DNA from 3 places in the Massilia sp. X63 genome. Region 3 is predicted to be linked to each of the others. Evidence: predicted binding sites of a transcription regulator. Region 3 holds the regulator's gene; each other region holds the start of a gene.
What was found. Region 3 encodes sigma-54, which starts transcription at its own class of promoters, with help from an activator protein. Its sites were predicted from a motif close to TGGCANGNAANCTGCTTT; they were not measured.
Positions count from the first base shown of each region.

Region 1: the regulator sigma-54 is predicted to act here: its motif matches at 2,511-2,528, upstream of AB3347_RS06090 (pilin).
Region 2: the regulator sigma-54 is predicted to act here: its motif matches at 2,333-2,350, upstream of AB3347_RS22805 (TldD/PmbA family protein).

Region 1 covers NZ_JBFTEF010000002.1:441,824-446,103, reverse strand. Annotated here, with positions in the region: gene AB3347_RS06105 (DUF2889 domain-containing protein) at 1-128, shown strand, start outside; gene sucC (ADP-forming succinate--CoA ligase subunit beta) at 209-1,378, shown strand; gene sucD (succinate--CoA ligase subunit alpha) at 1,397-2,278, shown strand; gene AB3347_RS06090 (pilin) at 2,591-3,052, shown strand; gene AB3347_RS06085 (prolyl oligopeptidase family serine peptidase) at 3,140-4,280, opposite strand, start outside.
Region 2 covers NZ_JBFTEF010000016.1:65,491-69,770, reverse strand. Annotated here, with positions in the region: gene AB3347_RS22810 (TldD/PmbA family protein) at 1-534, opposite strand, end outside; gene AB3347_RS22805 (TldD/PmbA family protein) at 549-2,183, opposite strand; gene AB3347_RS22800 (class I SAM-dependent methyltransferase) at 2,575-3,375, shown strand; gene AB3347_RS22795 (trypsin-like peptidase domain-containing protein) at 3,507-4,280, shown strand, end outside.
Region 3 covers NZ_JBFTEF010000011.1:100,565-104,844, reverse strand. Annotated here, with positions in the region: gene lptA (lipopolysaccharide transport periplasmic protein LptA) at 1-122, shown strand, start outside; gene lptB (LPS export ABC transporter ATP-binding protein) at 119-904, shown strand; gene AB3347_RS19790 (RNA polymerase factor sigma-54) at 920-2,404, shown strand; gene raiA (ribosome-associated translation inhibitor RaiA) at 2,464-2,817, shown strand; gene AB3347_RS19780 (enoyl-CoA hydratase/isomerase family protein) at 2,969-4,054, shown strand; gene rapZ (RNase adapter RapZ) at 4,090-4,280, opposite strand, start outside.

The sequences.
Region 1 (4,280 bases), on a different contig from region 3:
CCGCCGCTGTTGACAAAGGCGCGGCCGAACGGCCTTTCGAGCTCGACCGTTGCCATGCGCTGCGCAGCGACGGACCGGCCGTGGCCACCTACTATCCCCGCTGGTCGATCAAAGCCGTGTCGGGTTAGGATTCGATGTTTGTCATCCGTTGTTTTACGTTAATTCAACCGTATTTCTCATCAGTACATAGAAAAGAAGGGAAGCCAGCATGAAAATCCATGAGTATCAGGGCAAAGAGATCCTCCGAAAATTCGGAGTGACCGTTCCGCGCGGCATTCCGTGCATGACGGTGGAAGAGGCCGTCAAGGCAGCTGAAGAGCTGGGCGGTCCGGTCTGGGTCGTCAAGGCACAGATCCACGCCGGTGGCCGTGGTAAAGGCGGCGGCGTCAAGGTCGCCAAGTCGCTGGAACAGGTCAAGGAATACGCCGACCAGATCATGGGCATGCAGCTGGTGACCCACCAGACCGGCCCGGAAGGCCAGAAAGTCCGTCGCCTGCTGATCGAAGAAGGCGCCGACATCAAGAAAGAACTGTACGTGTCGCTGGTCACCGACCGCGTCACCCAGAAGGTCGTGCTGATGGCCTCGTCGGAAGGCGGCATGGACATCGAAGAAGTCGCGCACAGCAACCCGGAAAAGATCCACAACGTCGTGATCGAACCGTCGGTCGGCCTGACCGATGAGCAGGCAGACGACGTCGCCCGCAAGATCGGCGTGCCGGAAGCGTCGATCGTCGACGCCCGCACCAACCTGCAAGGCCTGTACAAAGCCTACTGGGAAACCGACGCCTCGCTGGCCGAAATCAACCCGCTGATCCTGACCGGTTCGGGCAAGGTCATCGCCCTGGACGCCAAGTTCAACTTCGATTCGAACGCCCTGTTCCGTCATCCGGAAATCGTCGCCTACCGCGACCTGGACGAAGAAGATCCGGCTGAAGTCGAAGCATCGAAGTTCGACCTGGCTTACATCTCGCTCGACGGCAACATCGGCTGCCTGGTGAACGGCGCCGGCCTGGCCATGGCCACCATGGATACCATCAAGCTGTTCGGCGGCGAGCCGGCCAACTTCCTGGACGTGGGCGGCGGTGCAACCGCAGAAAAGGTTACCGAAGCATTCAAGATCATGCTGAAGAACCCGGGCCTGAAAGCCATCCTGGTCAACATCTTCGGCGGCATCATGCGCTGCGACGTGATCGCCGAAGGCGTCATCACCGCATCGAAAGCTGTCTCGCTGCAGGTGCCGCTGGTCGTCCGCATGAAGGGCACCAACGAAGACCTGGGCAAGAAGATGCTGGCTGATTCGGGCCTGCCGATCATCTCCGCAGACACCATGGAAGACGCAGCGAAGCAGGTCGTTGCCGCTGCCGCTGGCCAAGCCTAATTCGCGAAGGAAATAAAAATGTCGATTCTGATCAACAAAGACACCAAAGTCATCACCCAAGGTATCACCGGCAAGACCGGCCAGTTCCACACCCGCATGTGCCGTGACTACGCGAACGGCCGTGAAGCCTTCGTGGCTGGCGTGAACCCGAAGAAAGCCGGCGAAGACTTCGAAGGCATCCCGATCTACGCATCGGTCAAGGAAGCCAAGGCCGAAACCGGCGCCACCGTGTCGGTGATCTACGTTCCGCCGGCAGGCGCAGCCGCCGCCATCTGGGAAGCTGTCGAAGCCGAACTGGACCTGGCAATCTGCATCACCGAAGGCATCCCTGTCCGTGACATGATGGAAGTCAAGGACCGCATGGCCAAGGCCGGTTCGAAGACCCTGCTGCTGGGACCGAACTGCCCAGGCCTGATCACCCCGGACGAGATCAAGATCGGCATCATGCCGGGTCACATCCACCGCAAGGGCCGCATCGGCGTCGTCTCGCGCTCGGGCACCCTGACCTATGAAGCAGTCGGCCAGCTGACCGCGCTGGGCCTGGGCCAGTCGTCGGCAGTCGGCATCGGCGGCGACCCGATCAACGGTCTGAAGCACATCGACGTGATGCGCATGTTCAACGACGATCCGGACACCGACGCAGTCATCATGATCGGCGAGATCGGCGGCCCGGACGAGGCGAACGCTGCTTACTGGATCAAGGAAAACATGAAGAAGCCGGTCGTCGGCTTCATCGCTGGCGTCACCGCGCCTCCGGGCAAGCGCATGGGCCACGCCGGCGCGCTGATCTCGGGCGGCGCCGACACCGCGCAAGCCAAGCTGGAAATCATGGAAGCCTGCGGCATCACCGTCACCAAGAACCCGTCGGAAATGGCACGCCTGCTGAAGGCCATGCTGTAATCTGACGATCTCACGGTCGACCAAAACGGGGAGCTTAAGCTCTCCGTTTTTTTCGCCCGAGCTTGCATGCCAGCCTGGATTGCCTCCAGCATGACAAATTGCGTTACGCAAACTGTCCGACTGACAAAAATTGTTGAGCCCGAGTGACAAATTTTGTCAGTCCTCAAGCCAAAACTTGCGCCGGCACGGCGTTTTGTTATCTCCAGAATAATAAAATCAGTATTTTTCGGGCTGGCACACCGCTTGCATATAAGAAAGCGTGGCAACAAGCAGTAACCCAATTTCCCGAAACACCACCCTGGAGAGACAGAAATGAACATCAAGCAAATGCAAGCCAAAAAAGCACAAGGCGGCTTCACCCTGATCGAACTGATGATCGTCGTCGCGATCATCGGTATCCTGGCTGCCGTGGCAATCCCGGCTTACCAGGACTACATCGCCAAGACCAAAGCAGGTGCTGCTTATGGTGAAGTTGCTGCCGGCAAGACTGGCTACGAACTGGCTGTTGTAGAGGGAACCGCTTCTACTGAGGAAGAGTACCTGACCAAGTCGGGTCTGGGTGCGGACACCACCAACTGCGAGAACGTCGCTGCCGCTCCGGGCGATGATACCGCAGTGCTGACCTGCACCGTCAAGAACCCGGGCCGTCTGGCTGCCGACGGTGCTACGCCTACCATCGCACTGCACCGCACCACCGCAGGTACCTACCACTGCGTGACGACGGGCCTCGCAGATGAAAAGTTTGTCCCGGCCGGCTGCACCCAGGCACAGTAATCAAGGTACATCCGTAGTAAAAAGAGACCGCCTCGGCGGTCTCTTTGTTTTTGTAGCGTGAAAAATGCTGCCTCGGCAGCACCTGGCTTACCGTTTCAGATAACGATCCAGCCAGTTGATCACCGTGTGGTGCCACTGCAGCGAGTTGGCCGGCTTGAGCACCCAGTGGTTCTCGTCCGGGAACACCAGCAGTTGGCTGTCGATGCCCTTGCGCTGCAGCACGGTGAAGGTCGACAGGGCCTGCGCCGTCGGGATGCGGAAGTCCAGGTCGCCCTGGATCACCAGCATCGGCGTCTTCCACTTGTTCACGTGGTGCACCGGATTGAAGCGCTCGTGGTTGTTCGGCACCGCGAAGTAGGCGCCGCCGTTTTCCCAGTCGGTGAACCATTGCTCTTCGGTCGAATAGGCCATGCCGCGGCTGTCGAACACGCCGTCGTGGTTCACCAGGCAGCGGAAACCGTCGTTCCAGTTCCCCGCGATCCAGTTCATCATGTAGCCGCCGTAGGACGCGCCCAGTGCGCAGCTGCGTTCGCGGTCGAGCCACGGGAATTTCTTTACCGCGGCGTCCAGGCCCTTCTGCAGGTCCACCAGGGGCTTGCCGCCCCAGTCGCCGCTGATCGAATCGGTGAACTTCTGGCCGTAACCGGTCGAGCCGTGGAAATCGATGAACACGGCCGCGTAGCCGGCGCCGGCGTACACCTGCGGGTTCCAGCGGTAGCTCCAGCTGTTACCGAAGCTGCCCTGCGGCCCACCGTGCACAATGAAGGCGATCGGGTATTTCTTGCCCGGCTCGGCATTCCAGGGCTTCATCACGTGGCCGTATACGGTCTCGCCATTGGCGCCGGCAAAGCTGAACTGCTCGTACTGGCCGAAGCGCACGTCGGCCAGGCGCTCGGCATTCAGCTTCGTCAGCTGCGTCGGCTGGCCGCCCAGCTTCATGGAAAACAGCTGCGCGCCCGAGGCCAGGTTGGCCTGGGTGTAGACCAGGGTATCGCCGCGCAGGTCGAAGGCGCCGACCGCGCCCTTGTCGGTCAGCGGCGTGACCTTGCCGGTGGCGACGTCAATCGAGAACAGGCGGTGCTGGCCGACGTCTTCGGCATCGACGACCAGGGCCTTGCCGTCGGCGCGCCATTGCAGGCTGCCGGCCGAGCGGTCCCAGTCGGCGGCCAGCTTGCGCTTCTGGCCGGTGGCCACGTCCATCAGCATTACCTGGTAGCGGTCGGCCTCG
Region 2 (4,280 bases), on a different contig from region 3:
GCGCACGGTGCAGGTGAAGTCGAGCGAGGTGGCGACCTGGTGGCCGAACACGCCGTTCGAGTTGGCGACGGTCTCGAAGGTCTCGCGGTCGGTGAAGAAGCCGGCCGACACCAGGCCCTTCTTGCGGCAGGCTTCCATCGCGTAGGCGGCGGCCTGGGCGCGAAACTCGGGGTCGATGGCGGCGGTGCCTGCGACGAAGGTCTCGGACGGCTTGTAGGCGGTCTTGGCGATCGCGGGCATGAATTCCGGATTCTCCGGCGCCAGGCGCGCCAGGTCCTCGGCGCGGCGCACGGCCTTTTCCAGCGACTTGTCGTCGAACTCGTTGATGGTGGCGGTGCCCTGGCGCTTGCCGAAGGCGACCTGCACCGTGATGCGGGTGTCGTCGGCCAGGCCGGCGGTGGACACGGCGTTGCGGGCGAAGCGGATGTTGCCGATGCGGGCGCCTTCGACGTTGACGATGCACTCGTCGGCCTTCGAGAGCGACAGCACGCGGTCGGTGATGCGCTTGGTCTGGTCCTGGGTAAGGATGCTCATGGTTGTCCCCTGCCTCAGCCGATCTTGCGAGCGGTGTTGATCACGTTGATGCCGTTGAAGCGCGCGGTCGACGAACCGTGCGAGACGATGCTGATCTGCGGCGGCTGGCCTTTGCCGTCGAAGAAGGAGCCGCCCATGCGCCAGTCGCGCTCGTCGCAGATGGCGGTGCAGGCGTTCCAGAATTCCTGGGTGTTGGCCTGGTAGGCCACGTCTTCCAGCATCGGGCCGATCTTGCCGTCCTTGATTTCGTAGAACAGCTGGCCGCCGAACTGGAAGTTGTAGCGCTGCTGGTCGATCGAGAACGAGCCGTCGCCGACGATGTAGATGCCCTTCTTGATGTCCTTGACCATCTCGTCCGGGGTCAGCTTCTTCTTGCCGGCGGCCAGCGAGACGTTCGGCATGCGCTGGAACTGCACCGAGTTCCAGCTGTCGGCGTACGAGCAGCCGTGCGATTCCTTTTCGCCGATGATGTGGGCCTGGTCGCGGGTGGCCTGGTAGTTGACCAGGATGCCGTCCTTGATGATGTCCCACTTCTTGGTCCTGACGCCTTCGTCGTCGTAGCCCACGCAGCCGAGCGAGCCCGGGGTGGTCTTGTCGGCGAACAGGTTGACGATCTGGTTACCGTACTTGAATTTCTTCGATTCCCACTTGTCGAGGGTGGCGAAGCTGGTGCCGGCGTAGTTGGCTTCGTAGCCGAGCACGCGATCCAGTTCGGTCGGGTGGCCGACGTTCTCGTGGATGGTCAGCCACAGGTGTTCCGGCGACAGCATCAGGTCGTACTTGCCCGGGGTGACCGACTTGGCGGTCAGCTTGGCCTTGGCGTCGCGGCCGGCGGCGCGCGCATCCTCGATGATGTCGTAGGAGCCGGTGTACAGGGTGGCGACGCCGCCCGCGGCCTTGAGCTTGTGCTCGGGGCGCGCGTCCAGGTATTCGTAGCCCATGCCCACCGGCGCGCCGAGGCCGGAACGCGAACGGAACTTGCCGGTGGTCTTGTCCACGGCGGTGGCCTGGAAGGGAGCCCACAGGCGGTGCACGTCCTGCTCGATGTAGGAGCCGTCGGTGGACGCGAAGTACTTCTGCTGGTTCACCTGGAACAGCATCGAATTCATGAAGGTCGCGCCGCCTTCCATGCCGGCCTTGTTGGCGGCGATCAGCAGGTCCGCTTTCTCCTTGATCGGCACCGCGCGCCAGTCCTTCTTGATCGGCGTGGCCCACGAGACCTCGCCGACGCCCTTCACCGGTGCAAGACGCACCGGTTCGGACTGCAGCTTGGCGTTGGCCTTGGCGATGGCGACCGCCTGGCGTGCCGCGTTGGCGATGCCGTCGTTCGACATGTCCGAGGTGGCGGCGAAGCCGTAGGCGCCGTTGGCGATCACGCGCACGCCGACCCCGGCCGACTCGGTATTGGCCACGTTCTCGACGTTCAGGTCGCGGGTGGTGATGAACTGGTTCAGGTAGCGGCCGATGCGCACGTCGGCGTAGCTGGCGCCGGCCTTGGTGGCGGCGTTCAGCGCGACGTCGGCCAGCGCCTTCTTGGCGGCCGTGGGCATGGAGCTGAGCAGTTCGTCAGCGGCGATCGCGCGGGTGAAGGGGACGAGCGTGGAGGCGAGCGCCAGGCTGCTGAAATTGAGAAAGGTACGGCGTTCCATAATGTCTCCTGAAATCAACCTACTTCTGGGCAGCGGTCCCGCCTTGGCGTGCGGTCCGCTCTTGTATTTACCGCGGAGGGATGGGTCTTTACCGGGGACGGCGCCCCTCGGCAAACTTGTCAACCTTAGCAGTAACTCGACATTTTGAATAGGCAATTGTTGTGCCAGATCAAAGCATCTTTTAAATGCATGATTCGACGGGTGTCCGGTGTCCGCAGGGAGTGTCCGCGCAGCTGTCCGGGCGTCCGCGGCGGACACTCGCGCGGACATCTTTACGAAGGCGAACATGCATATACGAGGAAGGCTTGACTGTCCGGCAAGGGTGGCCGATCATCAGCGCGGCGGCGGCGTCCCGCCCGGCCGCGCACAATCACTTGGAGACCTCGAACCGATGAAACGACTGATCCTGGCCGCGATGCTGGCCACCGGCCTCGCTTCGGCCGCCGGCACTGCATTGGCCGACGACGCACTGAAAGCCGCCATCGCGGGCGAACACCGCAGCGCCGCCAACAAGGCGCGCGATGCGGCGCGCCACCCGTACGAAACCCTCACCTTCTTCGGCATCAAGCCGAACATGACGGTGGTCGAGCTGGTGCCGGGCGGCGGCTGGTACACCGAGATCCTGGCGCCCTACCTGCGCCAGGACGGCAAGCTGATCGCCGCAGGCCAGGCCTTCGTGCCCGAGAAGCGCGGCGGCATGGCGCTCAAGCAGAAGTTCGATGCGAATCCGGCGGTCTACGGCAAGGTGGTCCCGGCCGTGTTCGAACCGCCGGCCACCTACCAGATCGCGGCGCCGAACAGCGTCGACATGGTGCTCACCTTCCGCAACCTGCACAACTGGGTCGGCCAGGGCGACGACGCGCTGAAGACCACCTTCAAGGAAATCCACAAGGTGCTGAAACCGGGCGGCGTGCTGGGCATCGTCGACCACCGCCTGCCGGCCTCGATGACGCAGGACGCCAAGGCCTCGAGCGGCTACGTGCACGAAGCCTGGGTCATCAAGACCGTGGAGAGCGCGGGCTTCAAGCTGGCCGGCAAATCCGAGGTGAACGCCAACCCGAAGGACACCGCCAACCACGAAAAAGGCGTGTGGACCCTGCCGCCGGTGCTGTCCAACAAGGACCAGGACCGCGAGAAGTACATGGCGATCGGCGAGAGCGACCGCATGACGCTCAAGTTCGTGAAACAGTGAAGCGCCACCGGGAGGCCGGCAGCACGATGGCTGCCCCTCCCCGGTGAAGATTGGTGTATTTCCTTCGGCGGCGAGCGTGTATATTCTTGCCATTTGGTCCAGTCGACCCGTTTGAGCCACCGAAGGAACCCATGAAAACCGCACGCCTCGCCGCCGCCGTGGCATTCGCCCTGGCCGGCCTCGTCCACGCACAGGACACCACCCCGCCCCCAGCGCCAACGCCCGCCACCCCGCCGTCGCCGGCCGTGTCCACGCCGTCTGCCACCACCGCCCCTGCCCTGCCGGCGATCGAGAACTCGGTGGTCAAGATCTTCGCCACCGTGCGCCGTCCGGACCCGTACAAGCCCTGGACCAAGGCCTCGCCGAGCGACGTGACCGGCTCGGGCGTCATCATCGAGGGCAAGCGCATCCTGACCAATGCCCACGTGGTCGGCTACGCCAGCCAGGTCGAGGTGCAGGCCAGCCAGTCGGGTGACAAGGTGCCGGCCAGGGTGATCGCGCTGGCGCGCGGCCTCGACCTGGCGGTGCTGGAGCTGGACGATCCTTCCTTCTTCGACAAGCGCCCGCCGGTGCAGCGCGCGGCGGTGCTGCCGGACGTGCGCGAGGCGGTGTTCGCCTACGGCTATCCGGTCGGCGGCAACTCGCTGTCGACCACCCGCGGCATCGTCTCGCGCGTGGAGTTCGTCGGCTACGGATCGTTCAGCTCGGGCCTGCGCATCCAGATCGACGCGCCGATCAACCCGGGCAACAGCGGTGGCCCGGTGATCGCGGGCGACAAGATGATCGGCCTGGCCTTCTCGATGGCGGCCGGCGCCCAGAACATCGGCTACGTGATCCCGAACGAAGAGATCGAGCTGTTCCTGAAGGACGTGGCGGATGGCCGCTACGACGGCAAGCCGCTGCTG
Region 3 (4,280 bases):
GCGAAGTCGCGCAGGTGCGCAACGACGCCAGCGGCGCCAGCAAGGTGGGCGGCGGGCGCGGCACCCTGATCATCGCGCCGCGCCGCACCACGGCCCCAGCCAGCGAAGGCGCCAAGCAATGACCGAAGCGATGAGCGCAAGCACGACGACACTGGCGCGCGAAGGCTGCAGCACCCTGATCGTCAAGGGCCTGCAGAAGAGCTACGGCAAGCGCCTGGTGGTGCGCGACGTGTCGCTGCAGGTGGAATGCGGCGAAGTGGTCGGCCTGCTGGGCCCCAACGGCGCCGGCAAGACCACCTCGTTCTACATGATCGTGGGCCTGGTGCCGTCGGACGCCGGCAGCATCGACATCAACGGCACCGACATCTCGAGCCTGCCGATCCACCGGCGTGCGGTGCTGGGCCTGTCCTACCTGCCGCAGGAAGCCTCGGTGTTCCGCAAGCTGACGGTGGAGGAGAACATCCGCGCCGTGCTGGAACTGCAGCGCGTGGACGGCAAGCCGCTGTCCAAGGACCAGATCAACGAGCGCCTCGACACGCTGCTGGCCGAACTGCAGATCGAGAAGCTGCGCGAGAACCCGGCGCTGTCGCTGTCGGGCGGCGAGCGCCGGCGCGTGGAGATCGCGCGCGCGCTCGCGACCAATCCGCGCTTCGTGCTGCTGGACGAACCCTTCGCCGGCGTCGACCCGATCGCGGTGATCGAGATCCAGCGCATCGTGCGCTTCCTGAAGGAGCGCAACATCGGGGTCCTGATCACCGACCACAACGTGCGCGAGACGCTCGGCATCTGCGACCGCGCCTACATCATCAACCAGGGCGCCGTGCTGGCCTCCGGCCGCCCCGACGACATCATCGCCAACGAATCCGTACGGCGCGTGTATCTCGGCGAGCATTTCAGGATGTAATCAAGAGCATCGGGCATGAAACAGTCTCTCCAGCTTCGCACTTCGCAGCACCTGGCGCTCACGCCGCAACTGCAGCAGTCGATCCGGCTGCTGCAGCTGTCCACGCTCGAACTGCACCAGGAGATCGAGCAGATCCTGTCCGACAACCCCTTGCTGGAACGGCTCGACGACCCGCTCGACCGCTCGGTGCGGCTGCTGGCCGACGGCGCGATCAACAACGCGCCGGCCAATGGCGAGGCGCCGCAGCCGCAGCCGGGGCAGGAGCCGCAGGAAGGCGCCAAGCCGGAGGCCGAGGGCGTCGATGACGGCGCCCACGGCGCCGACAGCGCACACGGCGAGGCCGAGGGCGACTGGGGCATGGATGGCGGCGGCGCGCGCGGCAGCGACGACGAAGACGGCCGTCCGCAGCTGGAAGCCGAAGGCATCACGCTGCGCGAACACCTGGCGGAGCAGATCCGCCTGACCGGCTGCGGCACGCGCGACCGCGCGCTGGCCGAACTGGTGATCGACGCGCTCGACGACAACGGCTACCTGGAAGAACCGCTCGACGAGATCCACGCGCGCCTGCCGGCCGAACTCGAGATCGAGATGGACGAGCTGCGCTGCGCGCTGGCGTTGGTGCAGAGCCTGGACCCGATCGGCGTCGGCGCACGCAGCGCGGCCGAATGCCTGGCGCTGCAGATCCGCCGCATGCCGGGCGTGCCCCTGGTGACGCGGCGCCTGGCGCTGAAGATCGTCGAGGGCTATCTCACCTGGTTCGCGCAGCGCGAATACACCAAGCTGAAAAAGGCGCTCGACTGCGACGACGAAGACCTGCGCGAGGTGCAGGCCGTGGTCCGCCAGTGCAACCCGCATCCCGGCGCCGCCTTCGGTGGGGGCGTGTCGGACTACGTGGTGCCGGACGTGATCGTGCGCCGCGCCAAGGACGGCTGGCAGGTAGCGCTCAACCCGGAGGTGATGCCGAAGCTGCGCGTGAACGCCCTGTACGCCAACCTGCTCAAGCAGGGCAGGAGCGAAAGCCAGATGGGCGCGCAGCTGCAGGAAGCCAAGTGGCTGATCAAGAACATGCGCCAGCGTTTCGATACGATCCTGCGCGTTGCCGAGGCAATTGTCGAGCGCCAGCGTAACTTTTTCAGCCACGGTGCGGTTGCCATGCGCCCCCTTGTGTTACGTGAGATAGCTGATACACTAGGCCTACACGAGAGCACAATTTCCCGTGTCACAACGCAGAAATACATGCTGACCCCGCACGGCATGTTCGAGCTGAAGTACTTCTTCGGAAGCCATGTCGCCACCGAAGCGGGGGGAGAAGCCTCCTCGACGGCGATCCGCGCGCTCATTGCGCAATTGACAGGAGCAGAAGACCCTAGGAACCCTTTATCCGACAGCAAGATCGCGGAGATGCTCGGGGAACAAGGTATGGTCATTGCGCGCCGGACGGTTGCCAAGTACCGTGAAGCGCTCAAGATTCCGCCCGTCAGCCTCCGCAAATCCTTGTAATCTGCACTGCCCACACTTGCCTTGTGGCGCGGGCAGCGCGACATCTCAAAGGAGTGTGTATGAACCTCACAATCAGCGGCCACCATCTCGAAGTCACCCCCGCCATCCGTGAATACGTTCAGAATAAGCTCGAGCGCATCACCCGCCATTTCGACCACGTGATCGACACCCACGTGTTCCTCGCCATCGATAACCTTACCGAAAAAGAAAAGCGGCAGAAAGCCGAGATCAATCTCCAGGTATCGGGCAAGGTCCTGCATGTGGCCAGTGCCGCGCAAGACCTCTACGCGGCGATCGACACGCTGATGGACAGGCTGGACAGACAGGTTCTGAAACACAAATCCATGTTGCAAAACCATAATCACGTGGCGCACAAGCGCCTTCCGGACAACGGAGAAGCTGCCGCTGCGTAACGCGTTGTTTGCGAACCAGCCGTAGCACAACAGCAAGGGCGTCTAAGGGGGCGCCCTTTTTGCATCTGTACGGCGCTGTTACTTTTCTGCGCTTCCGGTTTTACGCCGGAGTTCTGTAGAATGCATGTCTTTTCGACCACAGAACACCATCATGACCGACTACGTCCTGACCCGCGTGGCCAATCGCACCGGCGTCATCACGCTCGACCGGCCGAAGGCCCTGAATTCCCTCTCGCTCGACATGGTGCGTTCCCTGACCGCCATCCTGCTGCGCTGGAAAGACGATGCCGGCATCGACGCTGTGGTCATCACCAGCACCAGCGAAAAAGCCCTGTGCGCGGGCGGCGACATCCGCTTCTTCCATGAGATGGGCCATGTGGGCCCGATGGGCGGCAGTGCCCTGCTGGAAGACTTCTTTACCGAAGAATACGCGCTGAACCACCTGATCCATTTCTATCCGAAGCCGTACATCGCGCTGATGGACGGCGTGGTGATGGGCGGCGGCATGGGCATCGCCCAGGGCGGTCCGGATTGCGGCCTGCGCATCGTGACCGAGCGCACCAAGATGGCCATGCCCGAGGTGAACATCGGCCTGTTCCCGGACGTGGGCGGCAGCCACTTCCTGTCGCACGCGCCGGGCCAGCTGGGCCAGTACCTGGGCCTGACCGGCCTGACCATCGGCGCGGCCGACGCGCTCTACGTGGGGCTGGCCGACGTGTTCGTGCCGTCCGCGGCGCTGGCCGGCCTGAACGCGCTGGTCGAGTCGACCCCGGGGGCGGACCTGCCGGCGGCGATCCGCAGCTACGCGGCGCAGTATGCGGCGCAGCTGGGATCGAGCGAGCTGCAGGCGCAGCGCGGCGTGATCGACGCGCATTTCGGCGCCGCCTCGGTGGCCGCGATCATGGCCTCGCTGGCGCGCGACGAGAACCCGTTCGCGCAGAAGGCGCTGAAGGCGATGCGCCAGCGTTCGCCGCTGATGATGTGCGTGACCCGCGAGCTGTTGCTGCGCGGCGCTGCGCTGGACGTGGCGGACTGCCTGCGCATGGAGCGCAACCTGGTGCGCCGCAATTTCGAGCACGGCGAAGTGCTGGAAGGCGTGCGCGCGCTGGTGATCGACAAGGACAATGCGCCGAAGTGGAATCCGGCGACGCTGGAGGAGGTTCTGCCGTCGATGGTGGCGCGCTTCTTCGAGCCGGTGTGGCCGGAGTATGCGCACCCGCTGCGGCATCTGTCCTAGCCAGGCTGGCCGGCTTCGCCGGCCGCGCGCTCAACTCACGCCGACGCGTGCTTCGGCTGCTCGCGATGGCGCACGATCACGCGTTCGGTGGCCCCGAAATAGGCCCCCAGCCGCTCCGCCATGTACACCGAGCGGTGCTGGCCGCCGGTGCAGCCCACCGCCACCGTCAGGTAGGACCGGTTGTCGGTCTTGAACGAGGGCAGCCATTTCTCCACGAAGGCGCGGA